2 regions of the Paenibacillus sp. FSL H7-0918 genome follow, and region 1 is predicted to be linked to the other one. Evidence: a T-box and tRNA genes for the amino acid it is inferred to sense, from the RefSeq annotation. Region 1 holds a T-box; the other holds one or more tRNA genes.
The links. The T-box of region 1 lies ahead of pheS (phenylalanine--tRNA ligase subunit alpha). A T-box ahead of a tRNA ligase gene usually reads a tRNA of that ligase, here a tRNA-Phe.
Positions count from the first base shown of each region.

Region 2: it has a tRNA-Phe gene. The T-box ahead of pheS (phenylalanine--tRNA ligase subunit alpha) is inferred to sense a tRNA for this amino acid. The anticodon was not compared.

Region 1 is NZ_JBBOWJ010000002.1:149,311-160,231, forward strand. It holds gene pheT (phenylalanine--tRNA ligase subunit beta) at 1-1,488, opposite strand, end outside; gene pheS (phenylalanine--tRNA ligase subunit alpha) at 1,607-2,641, opposite strand; T-box leader at 2,702-2,987, opposite strand; gene MHI15_RS14755 (hypothetical protein) at 3,253-5,814, shown strand; gene MHI15_RS14760 (efflux RND transporter periplasmic adaptor subunit) at 5,839-7,263, shown strand; gene MHI15_RS14765 (ABC transporter ATP-binding protein) at 7,260-7,958, shown strand; gene MHI15_RS14770 (ABC transporter permease) at 7,955-9,127, shown strand; gene MHI15_RS14775 (sensor domain-containing diguanylate cyclase) at 9,541-10,921, shown strand, end outside.
Region 2 is NZ_JBBOWJ010000001.1:2,183,913-2,194,833, reverse strand. It holds rRNA gene MHI15_RS09900 (23S ribosomal RNA) at 1-901, shown strand, start outside; tRNA gene MHI15_RS09895 (tRNA-Asn) at 962-1,037, shown strand; tRNA gene MHI15_RS09890 (tRNA-Ser) at 1,041-1,133, shown strand; tRNA gene MHI15_RS09885 (tRNA-Glu) at 1,152-1,226, shown strand; tRNA gene MHI15_RS09880 (tRNA-Val) at 1,282-1,357, shown strand; tRNA gene MHI15_RS09875 (tRNA-Met) at 1,375-1,451, shown strand; tRNA gene MHI15_RS09870 (tRNA-Asp) at 1,477-1,554, shown strand; tRNA gene MHI15_RS09865 (tRNA-Phe) at 1,565-1,640, shown strand; tRNA gene MHI15_RS09860 (tRNA-Thr) at 1,669-1,744, shown strand; tRNA gene MHI15_RS09855 (tRNA-Tyr) at 1,750-1,835, shown strand; tRNA gene MHI15_RS09850 (tRNA-Trp) at 1,842-1,915, shown strand; tRNA gene MHI15_RS09845 (tRNA-His) at 1,939-2,014, shown strand; tRNA gene MHI15_RS09840 (tRNA-His) at 2,058-2,133, shown strand; tRNA gene MHI15_RS09835 (tRNA-Gln) at 2,153-2,227, shown strand; tRNA gene MHI15_RS09830 (tRNA-Gly) at 2,234-2,308, shown strand; tRNA gene MHI15_RS09825 (tRNA-Cys) at 2,318-2,391, shown strand; tRNA gene MHI15_RS09820 (tRNA-Leu) at 2,406-2,484, shown strand; gene MHI15_RS09815 (AraC family transcriptional regulator) at 2,621-3,376, opposite strand; gene MHI15_RS09810 (BMP family ABC transporter substrate-binding protein) at 3,704-4,843, shown strand; gene MHI15_RS09805 (ABC transporter ATP-binding protein) at 4,975-6,537, shown strand; gene MHI15_RS09800 (ABC transporter permease) at 6,530-7,576, shown strand; gene MHI15_RS09795 (ABC transporter permease) at 7,573-8,511, shown strand; gene MHI15_RS09790 (nucleoside hydrolase) at 8,552-9,508, shown strand; gene MHI15_RS09785 (ADP-ribosylglycohydrolase family protein) at 9,512-10,909, shown strand.

The DNA of each region.
Region 1 (10,921 bases):
TCCTGGCGTTGTAATTCCTTCAATTAGAGTCGTTGGAATATTGTCATACCCGTACAGGCGGGCAATTTCTTCAATAAGATCAACATCATAGCTGATATCGCCACGTCTGGTTGGGACTTGAACTTCAATCAGCCCTTGTGCGGTATCTCCACATTTGAAATGTAGACGGCCAAACAATGTCTTCACTTCCAACAAGGACAAATCCGTTCCCAGATAACGATTCAGTTTCTCTAAGGACAAGGTGAGAACCTTCTCTTGAACAGCGTCAGTTCCTGCTTGCACGATGCCTTCATGGACCGATCCGCCAGCATAACGTGCAATCAGTACGGCTGCACGGTTCAATGCAGGAATAACTGCACTTGGATCCACTTCCTTCTCGAAACGAAGGGAGGCTTCCGAGCGAAGTCCCAATTGACGCGAGGTTTTACGAATCGTTCCTCCATCAAACTTAGCAGATTCCAGAACAAGGTTTACCGTCTCAGCAGTAACCTCTGTATCCCGTCCACCCATTACTCCGGCCAGACCTACAGCTTTTACTCCATCAGCGATAACGAGCATTTGCGGCTCTAGCTTACGCTCTTGACCGTCAAGTGTAACCAAAACTTCACCTTCATGGGCAAGACGAACGCCGAGTTCTCCACCTTGTACTTTATCTGCATCAAAAGCATGCAGCGGCTGTCCATATTCCAGCATCACATAATTGGTAATGTCCACAATATTATTAATTGGACGAACCCCAGCAGCCATCAGACGATTCTGAATCCACAGCGGTGATGGTGCAGGTTTAACACCTGCAATATAACGAACTGCATAATGGCTGCAGTATTCTTCATCTTCAATCTTGACGGAAATGGAATCCGCAGCAGGACCACTGATCTCAATCATTTCGCTTTTTGGATCAGGTAATTTAACTTCACGCCCAAGAATTGCACTTACTTCATAAGCAGCACCAATCATGCTGAGGCAATCTGAACGGTTCGGAGTCAGATCGAATTCCAGAATCTCGTCATCTAAGCCGAGGACCTTGGAAATATCCTGACCAATCTCTGTCCCTTCAGGCAGCACAAGAATACCTTCTTGTTGCTCTTTTGGAAGCAATTTATCATTCAGTCCCAATTCTTTGGCCGAGCAGATCATTCCTTGCGACAGGACACCGCGCAGCTTGGCTTTTTTGATATCCAGTCCTGGCAGCTTAGCGCCAACCATTGCTACAGGTACAGTTTGACCTGCAGCTACATTTTTTGCGCCGCAAACGATTTGTAGCTCCTCATCTTGGCCCACATCCACGATACATACGTTCAGCTTGTCTGCATCAGGATGTTTTTCCTTTGATTTCACATAGCCGGTTACGATGCCGGAAATGCCTTTATTGCGGCGCTCTACGCCGTCAATCTCAATGCCGGCAGCGGTAATCTTCTCCGCTAGCTGTTCGGCGGTTACTCCTTCAATCGATGTATAATCAGCCAACCATCCGGTTGATACTTTCATATCCGCTCACTTCCTTTATGTTTCAGATGTATTTATTTCACTGTCGTTCGCGCTGCTTCCTATGGGAGAATGCTCCAAAGCCATTCTCCGCCACTATCAGCCAACGCGCCCACAAAAACTAAACGCCCTTGAATTGCTTCACAAAACTCATGTCATTACTATAGAAATGTCGGATGTCATCGATGCCGTATTTAAGCATCGCAATCCGCTCTACACCCATTCCGAAAGCGAAGCCGCTGTACTCAGCAGGATCATAGCCACCCATTTTCAGTACATTTGGATGCACCATACCTGCGCCAAGGATTTCTAACCATCCGCTTTGCTTGCATAGTCTGCAGCCATCGCCGCCACATTTGAAGCAGCTTACATCTACTTCAACACTTGGCTCAGTGAATGGGAAAAAGCTCGGACGAAGACGAATGCCTGTATTCGGTCCAAACATCTCCTGCACAAATTGTTGCAGGGTGCCCTTCAGATCACTCATTCGAATGTTACTTCCAATGACCAAACCTTCGATTTGGTGGAACTGGAAGGAATGCGTTGCATCATCATCATCACGGCGGAATACTTTACCCGGGCAGATGATTTTTACCGGAGCTTCACCGTTCATAGCCTGCATAGTACGAATCTGTACCGGCGAGGTTTGTGTGCGCATTAACAGGTCATCCGTTAAATAGAAAGAATCCTGCATATCACGTGCCGGGTGATTCTTAGGCAAATTTAGAGCTTCAAAGTTATAATAATCGGTCTCTACTTCCGGACCTTCAGCTACACGGTAGCCCATGCCGATAAAAATATCCTCAATCTCCTGTACGACTCTGCTAAGCGGGTGAATGCCCCCTTGCTGCATACGGCGACCCGGTAAGGTTACGTCTACTTTTTCAGCCTGCAGACGTTGCTGGGTTTCCTGCTCTTGAAAAGCCTCCTGCTTCGCGCCGATAATCTCCTCAATAGCACTGCGAACCTGATTCGCTACTTGCCCGATTACCGGACGTTCCTCAGCACTAAGTCCTCCCATACCGCGCAGAACCTCTGTAAGCTCACCTTTTTTACCGAGATACTTCACTCTTAGATCATTTAGTACCTGCGGATCCATAACCTCCTGCAGCTTAGCCAGCGCTTCAACCTTCAATGCTTCCAACTTCTCTTTCATGGCCGTGTACAGCCCCCTTCAATCATTGTCTAGTTCAACAAAAAAAGGCCTTTCCTCCCGGTAAGGGACGAAAAGACCGTGGTACCACCCTTGTTAGACAAGCTGATCTGTTCCCCTTAAGAGCTTCATTCCCTCTTTTGGCTGGACAGATACCTATCTCACTTTATACAGAAATAACGGTCTGTGACCGGTATCCCCTACCCTTCCCTATTAGACAGCTTAAGGAATTCAGGGAACTGCTCCGGAGTGAACTTCGACAGCTCTGCTTCTTAGAAACGCTCTCAATCCGCGGCGTCTCCTCCCTGTAAGTCAGGCACTGTGTACTCTTCTCCATCACTGCATTTCACAATTCATGCTAATTGTCAGGTATCTCTTTACTACAAGAGATATGTCTCTTTATTATATGCAAAATCTGTCGTTTTGACAAGCTGGACAAAATTAGGCTAATTTTTATCTTCTTTTAAGCTGGCTTTAAGCTTCAGAGCCATTTTCAGAACTTTTTTTCAGCTAACATTCAGCGGAGCTTGATAATTTCCATTACTAGGAAGGCTTGCTTATCCACTCGGGTGCACCTTCGCAGACTATTAACTATCCTATTGGGAGGAAATCAAATGCATGTACGGAGAATAAAAGTAGCCGCGGTGCTGCTAAGCACAGCTGTACTTAGCCAATCTGCAGCGTATGGAGTTCATGCCGCTTCGGCCGGGACTACATCCCCCAAAGTAGCAACAACAGCTACTGTATCCGCTCTGGATAAACTAGGCTCCATAGCCTTGAAGACTAACATCAGCGCAAAGCTGACGGATGTCAGCTTATTAACTCAGGATGGCGGAAATATTCTTACATACACACTCAGCTACTCTAATGGAAGCAACGCTAGCCTCAATCTGGTGGACTTTTTCTCCAAAGTAACTACTAGCGGCGGTACAGTTATTCAAGGAAGCCCTATTACCAGCAGTGCAACCATCAAATCCATTGCCGCGAAAAGCAGTCAATCTATCACCTACTATGTAAACATCGGCAAATCCACCTCTTTAAACGGGGTCAAAATTTCATTGTACGGATGGGACTTCAACACCACCGATTATCAAAAAAAGCTAGGGAACTTCACCGTACCAACAGGATATTCACAAGCTGTCGCCAGAGGGCAGAGTAAAAAGATCACCCTAAACAATCTCCCTGTAACCACCAAGGCAGAGAGCCTGCAAATTTATAAATATAACGGTAAGGTCTATGCCAAGGTTGGTGTTAGCTTCACTAATCAAGGAACCAAGGTGCTCAGTGATACTGGACTTAAAGGATACCTCGCTTCCGCTGGAGGATCTGTATTTGAACTCGCGCTTGATGACACCAGCACCAGCTATAAAGTACAGCCTCAGGAAAAGAAGACGATCTACTATTTGACGGAAATCCCTTCTTATATGAAGACAGACAACATGGCGCTGCAATTTGCCGGAGAAGATGCCTCATTAAAAATAGCGTTGCCGGTTGTCGCCTACAATCTCCCCGCTGCAACAACACCGGATCTTGTCGTAGCCAGCAATGTCACGAAGAAGCTTACAATCAGCAATAATACAGTCGAAACACAGCTGAAAACGGCTAACGTCTATGCTGACAATGGCAACGCAAAGTGGACACTACAGTTCCGCATCAAAAATAGCGGCAACAAAGCGGTGAATGTGCCTGCCTATGAACTTGCTATTAAAGCCGCTGAAGGGTATAGCTTTCCGGTAGATACGAAGGATTTTGCCAGCCTAACATTGAAACCGCTTGAAGAAAAGATTATTGAACTCAGCGCAGATGTACCACTCACACTCAATCAAGGAACATTGCAGCTGCAAATGACTGAGCCGGCTGCTGAAGGCAAGATCATTTTTCCTACCGCCTATTATCAGATCCCTTACACGCTGCAAACTAACAATTGGCAGGACACGGAATACCCCATTGAGAACAGTCACGGAACATTTGTTGTCAAAATTGCAAACATTCAAAGACTCCCTTGGTCCGACAAAGACCAGATCGTGGCTAAAATCAACATCCGCAACACTAAATCGACCTCTGTTCAGCTTCCTGCGCTTACAAGTGTCGTCAAAGCTGGAGAAAGTGACATCAGCAGCACTTCCCAGGTTGTCTCAGAAAGTACGCAAACCATCCTCCGTCCAAATGAATCGGCTGCTGTGTATGTCGTAGCCAATGTTCCTTATAGCTATACTTTCAATCAATTAAAAATCACCCTGCAAGAAACTTCAGGTGAAAGTAAGCTTAACTTCCTTTCTCTAAGTACTACCCAACTGGACAGCCGAGTACAGAGTGTTGCAGCTGAAAATTCTTTCCATCTTGAGCTTGAAGGTAAAAAAGCGGAATTACTTGTACGCCGGACCCTCGTGTACCCAGGTACAGATTCAAATCTCTTGTACACAGAACTAGAAATGAACAGTGAGGAATCGCGTAAATCCGAACAGGCTCAACTCGTAGCCTATTACAAAACACAAGACAATCAATATTATGAAGCCGAAGTCACCCAGTCCAAAACCTCCACCAGTCCTAACGGAAAAAGTCTGGTCACACTCTGGAGTAAGCTCCCTCTAGGTATAGATCCAGCGAACCTTGTCCTTTATATCGGGGAGGGTGTTTCAGAAGGCAAGCTTACCGCTCCTGACGGCCAATCGACGGGTTACATCAATACGGTATCACTTGGACTGAACCAGCTGGGAGTGGAGCCCAAAGGCAATCTTTTGAACGTGGAAATGTTTCCTTATACCCTATCCGTTACAAATGCAGTCGCCACCGTCACCGCTGGTAAAGATACGCTCAGCACTGCACTAACCTACAACATGTCAGCCAGCACGCTTTATGAATCAGGCACCTACGAGCACAAACTGGTGTTGGAGCTGATTGACCCCTTAGGACAAAGCATGGAAAAAACATTAACACTTGGCACAGATCTACAATTAGGTAACTTCAAGTCGTACACCACAACCTTCACAAGCAGCCTGTACAAAACACTGGGTGGCGGCGCAATCCGGTTGAATCTATACGACGAATTCCAAGGCCATCGAAATCTGCTGGGAACACAAACCTATGTCGTCACTTATCAGGGGGCATCAACGACTTCGAACAGCAACTCTACTTCTGGCACAGATCCAGACACCAGCAATACATCCGGCAATTAATATGATGAGCTAGGGAGGATAGAAATGAAGAAGAAAAAAATAGTGTTCTGGACTCTTGGAGTAGTAGTTGTAGCCACAGCAGGAATGCTGGTTTATACATTGTTACCTGATAAGAACAGTCAAGCCGCTGAAGTGCCTATTAATACAGCTACCGTTACAAAGGGCGATATCGTAGTTAGTGTATCCGGAGCCGGCTCCGTGATTGCTACAGAAACTGGTAAAGTAAAAACGAAGGACAGCGGGACGGCAGCTGAGGTTCTTGTCAAAGAGGGCGATCTCGTGAAAAAAGGCCAGACTTTGATTACCTTTGAAGGCAATGATCTGAGTGACAATCTCAAGCAGGAGCAAGCTTCACTTGCCTCGCTTGAGACCGATCTTGAGGACAAGCAGGAGCAATATAAGAAGCTGGCCGTGGCAGGTGCATCAGAAGATGAGCTAGGCAATGCCAAACGTTCGATTGAAAAGGCCAAAACCGACATTTCGGCGCAACAGGAAAAAATAGCTTCTGTCCAAGAAGATATGCTTCCTCCTGATCCGTTAACGGCTCCTATTGATGGAACTGTAACGACAGTTAATATTGCAAGCGGCGAAAAAGCCATGGACGGCTCTGAACTCATCGACATTACCGATTATGCTAATTTAAGTGTAGTTGTGCAGGTGGATGAGCTTGATATTCCTACTGTAAAGCTAGGGATGCCTGCCACTATTTCATTGGATGCTCTGCCTGATACGGAATTCAAGGGAACGGTTACGAAAATAGCTAATGAGGGCACCGCCTCAAACGGTGTTTCCCTCTTCGATGTTACCATAGGTCTAACAAGCTCCGAAGGTGCTCTTGTTGGAATGTCTGCGGAAGTTTCAGTAACCACTGCTGAGAAAAAGGATGTATTAACAGTACCTATTGAAGCTGTACAAGAAAGAAACGGAAAATACACAGTTTCTATTCCTCTAGCAGCGGGTTCAGTCACAACTTCCAAAACTGCTGGCGAGGGCCAAGTACCAATGCCTAGCGGTGCTCCTGACGCTCGCGACGGCGCTATGCCCAGCGGGGCTCCTGACGCTCGCGGCGACGCTATGCCCAGCGGGGCTCCTGATGCTCGCGGCGGCGCTATGCCCAGCGGGGCTCCTGACGCTCGCAGCGGCGCTGCCGGTGGAAGAAATCGCGGCAATAGCTCAGGACAGATGGTCACTGTCGAAGTGGGTCTCCATGATGAGAGCAGCATTGAAATTGTCAGCGGACTCCATGAAGGGGACCAGGTGATCATCCCTACCGTAATCTCTACGAAAACCGGAACAACCAGCACGGAAACGGAAACTAGAGGTGGTATGGGCGGTATGGGTGGCGCTGGCTTCGGCGGCAGTGGCTTTAGTGGGGGTGGCGGCTTCACCGGAGGTGGCGCTGGTGGTATGGGCAGCGCACCAGGTGGTGGCGGAGGTGGCGGCAGATGAGTGCTTCAGCACCTCTGATCGAAGTTCACGACATGTCCCACGGCTACACAATGGCCGGAGAAACCATGACGGTCTTAAATAGCCTTTCCTTTACAATTGATCTGGGGGAGTTCGTAGCTATTATTGGTCCCTCCGGTTCTGGTAAATCAACACTCATGAATATGCTTGGTTGCCTCGATATCTCCGATGAAGGAAGTTATCTTCTAGATGGACAAGAGGTTCGCAAGTTATCCGACAATAAGCTCGCAACGATCCGCAATGAGAAGATCGGCTTTATCTTTCAAAATTTCAACCTGCTCCCCAAGCTGTCAGCCATTGAAAATGTGGAGCTGCCATTGATTTATCGTGGCCTCCCCCATCGGGAAAGAAGACAACTAGCACAGGAAGCACTCATTAAAGTAGGGCTAGAGGATCGGATGCATCACCGCCCTTCTGAGCTTTCGGGAGGACAGCAACAGCGGGTAGCGATTGCCCGGGCTATGGCGGGATCTCCCCCTATTCTACTCGCCGATGAACCAACCGGGGCACTGGATACGCGAACGGGGCAGGAAGTCATGCAAACGATACGTGAGTTGAATAAGCAAGGACATACCATTATCCTTATCACACATGATCTGGAAATAGCTAAACAAGCGGAGCGGATTATTCGTATTCAGGATGGCAACCTCGTGGAAGATCGGAGGAATGCGGGGTGAAATTGTACCAAAGCATGCGAATGGCCCTGAAGAGCATCAACAGCAGTAAGGTTAGAGCTTTTTTAACGATGCTTGGGATTATTATTGGAGTCTCTTCGGTCATCATTCTTGTTTCTGTTGGACAAGGAACTACTTCACAGATCACAGAGCAGCTAAACGGACTAGGCACAAACCAACTCACTGTAAACATTACTGGCCGTGGGGCGACTACCTCTCTCACCTATGAGGAAGCCCTTGCTCTAGGGGATATAGAGGGTATAGCAAATGTAGCTCCTGTGATCAGCGGCAATGCTACAGCCAAGAACAAAACGGACAACGTTAGTGTAACTGTAGAAGGAATCACCCCCTCTTATGAGGAGGTTAAAGATTTTCATGTACAGGCGGGCCGCTTCTTACTTGATATTGATAACGAATACCGGCAAAAGGTAGCGTTGATCGGTTCAGGTACGGCCGAAGATTTATTCGGTACAGACAATCCTGTAGGGCAGAAGGTCCAGTTAAACGGAATTAGCTATAAAATCGTTGGGCTTTTAGAAACAAAAGGCTCCAGTCTAAGTGGTTCCAACGACGATATCATACTAATTCCTATAAGCACTGCAGAACGCCAATTAAAAAGTAAAGGCGTCCGTTCCATCACCATTAAGACAACTTCAGCAGATACTGTAGCAGCTGCAAAAGAAAAACTGGAAAGTACGCTTGATGCTAAATTCAATTATGCGGATAATGCTTTTAGTGTGTTTGATTCTCAGGAAATGCTGGAAACTGTCAATTCCACAACAGATACACTTTCCATGGCGCTTGCAGGCATAGCAGGCATCTCACTTTTTGTCGGCGGCATCGGAATCATGAACATCATGATCGTATCTGTCAATGAAAGAACACGTGAGATTGGTATCCGTAAAGCAATTGGTGCCAAAAAATTCGATATCCTCGCTCAATTCATGATTGAATCCATCGTGCTCAGCGGTTTGGGTGGGGTGCTTGGGGTCGGCATTGGTATCGCGGGCAGTTGGCTGCTGGGTAAATACTCTGCACTTACAGTTTCCATTGCTTGGGATATGGTACTGATTTCTTTTATTTTCTCCTTACTCATCGGCGTGATTTTTGGAATGATGCCTGCGAACAAAGCCGCACGACTTCGCCCCATTCACGCACTGCGTAACGAATAATGAATGATTAGCTGTCCTATAGTCATTAAGATGACTAAGGGCAGTTTTTTTTCAGCAGCTGTAAAAGGTATCATTTATGATCGAGTTGGGTAATAGGAACCATCGGTTTGAATATAGATAATTCAATAGGCCCATACACTAAACTTTAAATTTTGTCTTTTTGATTATTATCTGAGTAAAGATTGCTCTATAAGCAGCACGTCCTATATACTTGATATACTAGAAACTACCATTTACTCACACGTACACTTTCCTATGTTCTCCACTATGTATACAACACCTCTTTTATCCCAAAAGCACCTTCAAACATCAGTGAATGAATTAAATTACGCCTGACCATAGATTGCGTTCTGCAGGTTCTACTTAAGCAGCAATAGATTTTCTTAATCATCTTATACAGGGAGAAGATGACTGTGGCAGGATTCTTTGAGTTCAAGGTAACACGCAAACTATTCTATGTCTTCGCTGCAATCTCCGTCCTTCTGGTTGGGATCAGCGTCGCCTCGCTACTCTATTTAAATTACACGATTAATAGATTGTCAGATTCTCTTTATGATGATATATATCAGAACTCTAAGCTTATACTGAGCGCGGATCGTGATCTGCATCAAGCCGCTGTAGCCTTGCAAATCGCAATGGGTCCAAACCTAACAGCCGCAGAAGGTGAACAGTTCACTAAGGAGTTTATAGATAATAATCTTCAAGCGGAGGAACGAATAAGTGTAGCAAGATCAAATATCAACGCTATAAAAAATCCTTACAGTGATATGAAACAAAGTGGAATTATCCTTTCCGAATTAAAAAACGAGCTCAGCTCCTTCGAAACTACCATTATCAAATGGAAAAATTCAGGGTATAAGCTAATAACAGAACGGACGAAGAGCAGCTGGAACCCAGATTCATATTCTGCGCTCACCCTAAACTCGCAATTCAATGAAGCTAGGGCACATCTCGATCAAGCAGAGGACTTGATTGGCAACTACGCCTTGCAAGTAACGGATGGATTTGGAGATAAAAAAAGCGCTTTGTTCTCTCTTTATTCACTTCTCTTATTTGTGTTTCTCCTAGTTATTATTTACCTTGGACGCAAAATCATCTGGCTCCAGAATGAAATGCTGGAAGAACAAACACTTTATCAGCTTATCGGTGAAACCATGTCTGATTTCATTATTTTGACGGATCCCAACGGGTTGATTCTATATGCTTCTCCCTCACACTCCAGTATTCTAGGCTATGTGCCTAAAAAAGGAGATCCGTTATCCAACTACATACGTGAACCGGAAATTGCCTGGGCTAAATTAAAAAGTGTTGTTCAGGGAACTCCGCGCATTTCTGAACTGCGCATGCGCGGAGCAGAAGGTCAGTGGGTATGGCTTGAAACTAAGGTGTCACCTGTTCTCGGCAGCCGTAAATTTCCAGCACAATTTATGCTGTTATCTCGGGAAATTACCCAGCGAAAACAATACGAAGAACGACTACATAAGCTAGCCTTCTATGACCATTTAACAGCGATTCCCAACAGGGCTCATTTCAAAATGTATATGGAGAACCTTATCACCCAACCCGAAGGACGGAGGCAAAATATTGCGCTTGCCCTGCTGGACTGTGATAGATTCAAGCAGCTAAATGATACCTTAGGCCATCTGGCTGGAGACGAATTTCTTCAGCTGCTCTCCCGTGAACTTCAGCATACGGTTAAAGGAATAGGTCAGGCCTTCCGGATCGGCGGAGATGAGTTCGCAGTTGTACTGCATCGATTCACTTCTCCAGAGATGCTTGATGAAACACTGCAGC
Region 2 (10,921 bases), on a different contig from region 1:
TGTCTCAACGAGAGATCCGGTGAAATTTTAATACCTGTGAAGATGCAGGTTACCCGCGACAAGACGGAAAGACCCCATGGAGCTTTACTGCAGCTTGATATTGAATTTGGGTACGATCTGTACAGGATAGGTGGGAGCCGTAGAAATCGGAGCGCAAGCTTCGGTGGAGGCGCCGTTGGGATACCACCCTGATCGTATCTAGGTTCTAACCTAGTACCCTTACCGGGTACGGGGACCGTGTCAGGCGGGCAGTTTGACTGGGGCGGTCGCCTCCTAAAGAGTAACGGAGGCGTTCCAAGGTTCCCTCAGAATGGTTGGAAATCATTCGCAGAGTGCAAAGGCATAAGGGAGCTTGACTGCGAGACCTACAAGTCGAGCAGGGACGAAAGTCGGACTTAGTGATCCGGTGGTACCGCATGGAAGGGCCATCGCTCAACGGATAAAAGCTACCCTGGGGATAACAGGCTTATCTCCCCCAAGAGTCCACATCGACGGGGAGGTTTGGCACCTCGATGTCGGCTCATCGCATCCTGGGGCTGAAGTAGGTCCCAAGGGTTGGGCTGTTCGCCCATTAAAGCGGTACGCGAGCTGGGTTCAGAACGTCGTGAGACAGTTCGGTCCCTATCTGTCGTGGGCGCAGGAAATTTGAGAGGAGCTGTCCTTAGTACGAGAGGACCGGGATGGACGTACCGCTGGTGCACCAGTTGTTCCGCCAGGAGCATGGCTGGGTAGCTACGTACGGACGGGATAAGCGCTGAAAGCATCTAAGCGTGAAGCCCCCCTCAAGATGAGATTTCCCAATTAGTAAGACCCCTTGAAGACGACGAGGTAGATAGGTTGGAGGTGGAAGTGCAGTAATGCATGGAGCTGACCAATACTAATCGGTCGAGGGCTTATCCTATAGTTAGAATGCAGATTCGTTTCGGATTCAGTTTTCAGGCATCAAGCCTGGTATGAATATTCCCTGATAGCTCAGTTGGTAGAGCACTCGACTGTTAATCGAGTTGTCACAGGTTCGAGTCCTGTTCGGGGAGCCATATGGAGAGGTGTCCGAGTTTGGCCGAAGGAGCACGATTGGAAATCGTGTAGGCGCCACAAGCGTCTCGAGGGTTCGAATCCCTCTCTCTCCGCCACAAATTTTTAATTAGTATGGCCCGTTGGTCAAGGGGTTAAGACACCTCCCTTTCACGGAGGTAACATGGGTTCGAATCCCATACGGGTCACCAAATTTTCACTTGATTTATCCTAGTGGACTTTGGTACAATAACAATTGTTGTTTATGGAGGCTTAGCTCAGCTGGGAGAGCATCTGCCTTACAAGCAGAGGGTCGGGGGTTCGATCCCCTCAGCCTCCACCATAACACTTTCTTACTGACGCGGGGTGGAGCAGCCCGGTAGCTCGTCGGGCTCATAACCCGAAGGCCGCAGGTTCAAATCCTGCCCCCGCAACCAATTAACTTAAGCAATTATATCTTTTGGAACCGTGGTGTAGTTGGCCTAACATGCCTGCCTGTCACGCAGGAGATCGCGGGTTCGAATCCCGTCGGTTCCGCCATTTTCATCATGGCTCGGTAGCTCAGTCGGTAGAGCAGAGGACTGAAAATCCTCGTGTCGGCGGTTCGATTCCGTCCCGAGCCACCATTTATCATCACAAAAGAATGAGTGCCATGCCGGTGTAGCTCAATTGGTAGAGCAACTGACTTGTAATCAGTAGGTTGGGGGTTCAAGTCCTCTCGCCGGCACCATCCTTGGAGGATTAGCGAAGTGGCCAAACGCATCAGACTGTAAATCTGCTCACGTGAGTGTTCGGTGGTTCGAATCCATCATCCTCCACCAGTTTTTAGGGGCATAGTTTAAAGGTAGAACAACGGTCTCCAAAACCGTTGGTGTGGGTTCAATTCCTGCTGCCCCTGCCAAGTTCTTTCTAAAGTTTAATATGGCGGCCGTGGCGAAGGGGTTAACGCACCGGATTGTGGTTCCGGCATTCGTGGGTTCGAGACCCATCGGCCGCCCCATTTACTTTAAAATGAATAATGGCAACAATATCAACTTAATATGGCGACTGTGGCGAAGGGGTTAACGCACCGGATTGTGGTTCCGGCATTCGTGGGTTCGAGACCCATCAGTCGCCCCATTTTACTTTAAAATGTTATTGGGGATTAGCCAAGCGGTAAGGCAACGGACTTTGACTCCGTCACTCATAGGTTCGAATCCTATATCCCCAGCCATTTTATGCGGACGTGGCTCAGCGGTAGAGCATCGCCTTGCCAAGGCGAGGGTCGCGGGTTCGATTCCCGTCGTCCGCTCCAAGTTTTCATGGCGCCATAGCCAAGTGGTAAGGCAAAGCTCTGCAAAAGCTTTATCCCCAGTTCAAATCTGGGTGGCGCCTCCATTTAGTTCATATGTGCCGGCGTGGCGGAATGGCAGACGCGCTCGACTCAAAATCGAGTGGGAAACCGTGGAGGTTCGAGTCCTCTCGCCGGTATCTTAAAAAGGTTTGTAAGAATGCTTTTATAAGCAATCTTACAAACCTTTTTTCTTTATGTCCTTGGGTTTACAGCAGTAAGCCGTTGAATAGAGAGTTTCTCTATTTCAACGGCTTTTTTTAATCTGATTAGTGATTAACCTGATTGATTATTAATGCGGAATGCTCGCGGGGTAAGACCTATTTCTCGTTTGAACATATTGCAGAATTGGGCATCGTTCACAAAACCTGCAGCAGCAGATACTTCAGAGATTTGCATCTGAGTATGACGTAATAGAGACTTTGCATAATCCAGGCGTTTTAACAGCAAATACCGCAGGGGTGAAGACCCGAAACGTTCTTTAAATAGATGGCGAAAACGATCGTAACTATATCCGGACATTTCTGATAGTGTTTCGACGGACAATTTATGGCGATAATGCTCATTCATATAATTAAGGACATATTGTACTCGATCTTCTGTTGGGGATTGATATCCAGAGGCACTAAGAAGCCTCATAAGATGGACGGTAATCTCGCTCATTTGTAGGTTTAGAAGCTCAGAGAATCCGTCTTGCTTGCGTGTAAACTCTGCTTTCATTCGCAGCAGGATTTGAAGAACGGTCTGATCTTTATCATCTTCATATACGCCGAGCAGATTACTCATATTAGGGTGTTCTGAGTGGAAGCCTACAAATAATACATTTGCATCCTCACGGTGGTGCTCGTCATGTTTATGATTGGGTGGCACAAGCGCGAAAGAAGAGGAGCGAAAATGGTAACTTCGTGGGCCAACATTGGTTGTCCCTACCCCCTGTAAATAATAGACTAGTTCGTAGCATTCATGCTGGTGTGGAGGGATATAAGTATTTAGCTCATGTGTGGCACTTACAATATATAGAACACGATCCATGATGATCCTCCAATACTTATGTTTTAGCCGAATCGTACAAAACAATGACCGAAATCATATAATTATTTTTAATAATATTTGTTATGATCGTATCAATAAATCCGAAAGTTCGCAACCTGACTGGCCATCTCGTTCGGAAATAAAGCGGATTATTAATAATAATGGTATTTTTATTGCTATTTTTGAGCCTAAACGTTAAATTTATTACTTTTAATGATACTTTATTTGGAAAAAAGAGAATTTCCATTTGAACCGTGAATTATACAATGGGTGAAGATAGGATTCTGCGGATTACTAACCAACTAAAATTAGGGGTGGAATAGAGTAATGAATAAAAAAGTTCTTTCTTTGTTGTTATTAATGGTGATGGTTCTGGTCACAGCATGTGGGAATAACACGTCCAATAACGGTTCTTCTGCGAATACTGGATCAAACGCTGCTGAGGGTGGAGAAACAGGTGCAGGGGATAAACTCAAGGTTGTATTGCTGATTCCGGGGACACTTGGGGATAAATCATTTTTTGATTCCGCTAATAACGGCTTGCAAAAGGTTAAGGATGAACTTGGTGCAGTAACAAAGGTTGTTGAAATGGGCGTTGATAAAACGAAATGGGAGCCTACATTTAACGATATCGCTTCCGAGGATTGGGATGTAATTATTTCTGGCGGTTCTGAAATTACAGAGATGTTTAATGCAACGGCAGAATTGTATCCAGACAAAAAATTCATTAATTATGATACCGACATCGATGAAGCACCAGATAACATGTACAACATGTCTTATGCGACAAATGAAGTATCTTTCTTGGCAGGTGCCGTAGCAGCATTAGCTACACAATCGGATATGCCGAATGCTACCCCTGAGAATGTGATTGGGTTTGTCGGCGGTATGGATATTCCGGGGATTAATGCTTTCTTGGTCGGTTACATTCAAGGTGCTCAGTACGTTGATCCTGATGTAAAAGTGGCTGTGTCGTACGCTGGTGATTTTGTTAACCCTGCAAAAGGTAAGGAGCTGTCTCTAATTCAATATAACTCCGGTGTGGATGTTATTTTTAACGTGGCTGGGGGTACAGGTCTTGGGATCTTTGACGCAGCTAAAGAGAAGAAAAAATATGCAATTGGTGTAGACTCCGATCAGGCAATGTTGATTAACGATACGGATAGTGAAAAAGCAAATCTAATCGTTACTTCATCTATTAAAAAGATTGATACGGCTATTCTAGGTGCAGTGAAGAGATTGCAAGAGGGTACGCTAGAAATGGGCAAACGTGATGTATTGAGCTTTGTAGATGATGGTGTAGGTATTGCTGAGAATGATATTTATAAAAATGTATTCCCGGCTGATCTTCAGGCCAAGGTTGAAGAAGTGAAGCAAAAGCTGATCAATAAAGAAGTTAAAGTGGATAATGCGATGGGGATGGAAACCGCAGAGGTAGAAGCTATTCGTAACGCAGTTAAGCCTTAAGCCTTAAGCTTTAAGCTTTAAACCTTAAGATCAGCTCTATAGAGATAAACCTACAGTTGGAGATTCTTCTAGTCAGGGGAATTCCAGCTGTATATTTTTGCAGACCTCCAAGTTGAAAGGCGTTGAGACCTATGTACACAGCTCTGCTGGAAATGCGGGGAATTACCAAGGTATATCCCAATGGCGTCGTTGCAAATAAAAACGTGCATTTTTCTTTACGTGAGGGAGAAATACATGCGATTGCAGGTGAGAACGGTGCTGGTAAATCGACTTTAATGAAGATTATGTTCGGCATGGAAGAGCCAAGTGAAGGCGAGATCTATATCAAGGGTGAAAAAGTAAAGCTGCAATCCGCTCAGGACGCCATTGATAGAGGTATCGGCATGGTCCACCAGCATTTCATGTTGGTACCTTCTTTTACGGTGGCAGAGAATATGGTGCTGGGTATGGAGCCGCGCAGAGGAGTTGGCATTAATTATGCCGAGGCTGTGCGCATGACGGAAGAGACCGCAAGGAAATACAATCTGGCCGTGGATCCAAAGGCAAAAGTAGAGGATCTTACAGTTGGGATGAAGCAAAAGGTTGAGATTCTTAAGGCGCTGCTGCGTGGTGCGAAAATTCTGGTGCTTGATGAGCCAACTGCGGTGTTGACTCCACAGGAAACAGAGGAATTGTTCCGCGAGCTTAAGCAATTAAGGGAACAGGGGCATACGATAGTTTTTATTTCGCACAAATTAAAGGAAGTCAAAGCGATTTGCGACAGAATTACGATTATGCGCAGCGGCCGTAGTGAAGGTGTTTTTCAAACACAGGATGTGACAGAACAGGAAATCTCGCGGTTAATGGTCGGCAGAGATGTCGTGCTGAAATATGACAAAGAGATTCTGGCTGTTAGTGAGCCAGTACTATCGGTGCAGGGACTCGGTGTGAATGATGCAGATGGTAAAGCGTTATTGTCAGATATCAATTTTGAAGTACGTGGTGGGCAGATCGTTGGGATTGCTGGTGTAGAAGGCAACGGGCAGACACAGCTCATTGAAGCTCTTACAGGTAGCTTGAGAGGTGTCTCAAGTCAGGGTTCTGTACTAGTGAAGGGAAAGGATATCCGTGAATCGGATATTTTGGATATTCGTAAGCTAGGCGTTTCCTATATACCGGAGGATCGGATGCGGCAAGGGATCGCTAGTGAAGCAAGCATAGCTGATAATCTGCTATCTACTCAGTATCGTACAAAAGCAATGAATAAAGGTCTTTTTTTGAATGGCTCACGAATTGCCAAACTAGCAGTATCCCTTGTAGAGGAATTTAAAGTCCGCTGTTCAGGACCTTCTCAGCCCATAGGAATGTTGTCAGGTGGTAACATGCAGAAGGTAGTCGTAGCTAGAGAGTGTTCGACTGAACCGCAGCTGCTTATTGCAGAACAGCCGACACGGGGTGTGGATATAGGCGCAGCCCAGTTCATACATCAAAAGTTGTTGGAATTACGTTCAGACGATTGCGCGATTTTGCTAGTGTCGGCAGATTTGAATGAGATCTTGGAGATCAGCGATAGTCTGTTAGTAATGTACGAGGGTAAGATTGTTGCCTTTTTTGAGGAGCCATCTAAGGTTAGTGAGGAAGAATTAGGTCTTTATATGCTGGGGATTCATCGACAGGACGAGGAGCACATCGGGAGGGCCGTAAATCATGTTTAAAGTTAAATATTTTGAGTACATTCGGACATCGGCGGTAATCGTTATTGCACTCGCTATTGCCTTTCTGATCATCTCTTTGGTCAGTAATCAGCCTGTGAAGACGATTGGTATATTCCTATTAGAGCCGTTATCCAGTAAAGGTCATATTGGTAATGTGATTGAGATGGCGATTCCGCTCATGTTCACTGGGTTGGCAGTATCCTTGTTGTTTCGAGCCAATATGTTCAACCTGGGAGCTGAAGGGATTTTCTATTTCTCCGGTGTTGTAACTTCCGTATTGGCTATTCATTTAACGCTGGACGGCTGGCTGCATCCGATGGTAGCTATTGCTGCAGGTTCAATTGTAGGAGCGTTGCTCTCGGCAATACCTGGTATTCTGAAGGCAAAATGGAATGCTAATGAGTTGGTTACATCCTTAATGTTCAATAATATTTTGTTCGGAGTAGGGCTATACCTACTGAACTATCATCTGCGTGATGCTAAAGCTTTTGCCAATGTATCCTACAAATTCGAGAAAACGGCACTGCTGAGTAAAATGGTCTCGGGCACCCGTATTCATACCGGTCTTATTATCGTTATCGTGCTTATTATTGCAGCTCATCTATTCCTATACAAAACGAAATGGGGATATGAGCTGCGCATGACAGGCATCAACCGGGACTTTGCCCGTTATTCCGGTATGAAGACAGCCAAGGTTATTATTCTCGTCCACTTGATTGCAGGTTTTATCGCAGGTATGGGGGGTTCCGTAGAAGTGCTGGGGATGTATAACCGTTTCCAATGGACGTCACTGCCTGGTTATGGTTTGGATGGTGCCCTTGTAGCGATGTTAGCCAAAAATAATCCGCTGTCCGTAATCGGCTCTGCATTATTCCTAGCGTACATTCGAATTGGGGCTGACATGATGGCGCGTCTGTCTGATGTACCTTCAGAGATGATCTCAATCATACAGGCAATTATCATTCTTCTGATTTCGGCTGAGCAATTTCTGAAGTTCTGGAAAAATCGGATGCTCTTGAAGGAGGCGAAGGAAGCGTGAATAGTTTGTTTGATGTGATTTTTACAACTGACTTTGCGTTCTCTGTCCTTCGCGTGACGACTCCGATTCTGTTCGCCGCGCTCGGCGCACTCATCTCCAACCGTGCAGGGATCATTAACATTGGGATGGAGGGCATTATGCTTGTTGCCGCTTTAGCGGGTGTCATCATAAGCAGCTATACACATAGCGCATGGGTAGGTCTGCTTGGGGCGGTGCTGTCTGGAACATTGATCGCTGGAATATTAGCTTTTTTCACCCTGAAATTCAAAACACATATCATTCTCGGGGGGGTGGCCATTAATATGTTCGCTTCGGGAGGCACTGTGTTTATCCTCTATCTGCTTAGTGGCGACAAGGGTTCTTCCACTTCGCTGGCGAGTAAAGTTCTGCCTAGTGTCCAGATTCCTTTGTTGAAGGATATCCCGGTGCTTGGACCTATTTTATCGGGGCATCACATTCTGACGTATGTTTCTATATTGGCTGTGTTTGTTGTCTACTATCTATTAAACCGTACACCGCTTGGACTGCGCATTCGTTCAGTGGGTGAAAATCCACATGCGGCTCAATCCGTGGGTGTAAGTGTTGTAAAAATACAGTATATGGCTTTGCTGCTTAGCGGATTTTTTGCCGGTTTAGGCGGTGCTTATATGTCGATGGGGTATTTGTCACTGTTTACCCGCGATATGATCGCTGGCCGGGGCTGGATTGCCATTGCCGCTGAGTCGATGGGAAGAAGTACGACCGTAGGCACGGCGCTGACCTCTTTATTATTTGGTACTGCAGATGCATTGTCGAATGCGCTACAGGTGTTGAAGATTCCTGCGGAGCTAATCGCCACTCTTCCTTATGTAGCCACAGTAATTGGACTTGTGATCTACGCAGTATCTGAGACACGAAAAAAGAATAAAAAACTTAAAAGCCCGCTAGTTAAATAGCGATTGAAATGATTGATACACAGACAAGGAGTGAGTACCTATGCCAACACCTATTATTATTGACTGCGATCCAGGGCATGATGACGCAATAGCGATACTGCTTGCCATAGCAAATTCGGAGAAGTTAGATCTGCGCGGGATTACAACGGTTGGTGGAAACCAAATTTTAGATAAAATCACGGAAAACGCCCTGAAGGTGATCAGCTTCGTGAATGCTGACATTCCTGTAGCTAAAGGGGCTGCTGGCCCACTGTTCGGCAAGCTTGTTACAGGTGAGGAAGCGCATGGTGAATCGGGCATGGATGGGCCGCTTTTGCCTCCAAGTAAATTCCGCCCTGTAGAGCAGGGTGCTGTGGAGTTTATGCTGAATATCATCCGTTCTTCAGAGGAGAAGATTACGCTCGTGCCGATGGCTCCTTTAACAAATATCGCACTGCTAATCACGGCTTATCCAGAGATTAAAGACAGAATTGAAAAAATCTCACTGATGGGGGGAGGTATCTCTTATGGGAATGTCACCTCTACTGCGGAGTTTAATATCTATGTAGATCCTGAAGCAGCCCGTATTGTGTTTGAGTCGGGGATTCCGATCACAATGAGTGGTCTGGATGTGACCGATAAGGCTGCTATTTTTGAAGATGAGATCCTAGCATTGAAAGAGCGGGGACCAGTGTCTACAATGGTCGGAGAATTGCTGGATTTCTATTCGATTTACGGTAAAAAAATGGGCTATGTCGGCAGTGCGCTGCATGATCCATGTGCTGTTGCCTGGCTGCTGCATCCGGAACTATTTGAATCTGAGCATCTATATGTAACGGTGGAGACAGAAGGCAAGCTGACGCGGGGAATGACAGTTGCAGACAGACGGAAGAAGACGGATCGTCCAGCGAATGTGCAAGTATTGGTGGGCGTTGACCGGGAAGCATTTATGAAGCTGATCTTTGATTCACTGGAAAAGCTTGATCAAGAGCTGCTGCTAGCGGCTGAAGGGAAGTAGCCTATGGCAGGATGGGAGAGACTTCAAGAGACCGTGCAGTTTGAAATTGCTCAGCGTGGAGAAGAAGGTTGCCTGATTGAGGGTTTTGCGGATAAGCTAGCGGCTGCTGGTGCCGATGAGCTCAAGCTGATGCAGGTATACAATGAGCTAATGGAGCTTACGATCAGTGAGGATTTTCCGTATCAAGAGCCATCCTCTCTGGAGGAGATTCGTCATCTACGTCCAGAAGGCCCACGTAAGCTTGAGGCGGACTGGAGCGAGGCGGAATGGAGAGATAAGTTCTATGGAGCCTGGCTCGGTAGAAGTGTCGGCTGCGCACTCGGGAAACCGCTGGAGTATTGGGACTATCTCTATGGGAAAGATGGCCGTCCGGGCTGGGAGAATATTGAGCTATGGTTTCAGGGTGCGGACGCCTGGCCAATTACTGGCTATACGCCTGGGCATTCACGGGCAGAGGCTGAATATGGTCTTGGCTTAAGTGAATGGACACATGCGAGTACCCGCGAGACGATCAAGTATATGGAAAGCGATGACGATATTCGCTACACTGTCCTGGGTCTTATGCTGCTGGAGCAGAAGGGTCTGAACTGGGATTCTTGGGATATCGGAAAGCTGTGGCATACACATTTAACATATAGTCAGGTGTGCACGGCGGAGACACAGTCATATATGAATTTTGCGCAGGAGACCTCTCATCTGCATGGCGAGAAGCCTGCGGATTGGCTGGTGCGGCAGGAAAGAGTGCGGATGCACCTAAACCCTTACCGCGAGTGGATTGGTGCCGCTATACGCGCAGATGGACTGGCTTATGGCGCAGCAGGTTATCCTGAGCTTGCGGCAGAACTAGGCTGGCGCGACGCTTCATTTTCACATGTGAAAAATGGTATCTACGGTGAGATGTTGAATGCGGCGATGATATCGGCAGCTTTTGCAGAGAAGGATAATGAACGGATCCTAGAGATAGGCCTTAGTGAGATTCCGCGTACCAGTCGTTTGGCCAGTGATGTTTTGCGGGGGATAGATATTGCGCAGAAGGCCAAAAGTGAGCGGGAGTTGGTTCGTAACATTTGGGATACTTTTAGCCACTATGATGCAGTCCATACAAATAATAATGCTGCTCTTGTAGCTGCGTCGCTTGTTTATGGCGGGAATGACTTTGAAAAAACAGTTGTCACTTCCGTATATGGTGGAATGGATACAGACTGTAACGGGGCTACTGTGGGCTCAATTATGGGAGCGAAGCTTGGAGCAAGTAAGTTGCCGGCTTCATGGATCGAACCGCTTCACGATACGTTATATGCCGATCTGCCCGGATTTCATCCGATAGCGATTTCGGAATGTGCGGAACGCAGCTACCAAGTGTTCTTGAAGATTCGCAGAGAGCTTGGCGAAAAGGCATAAAAGATTTAGCGA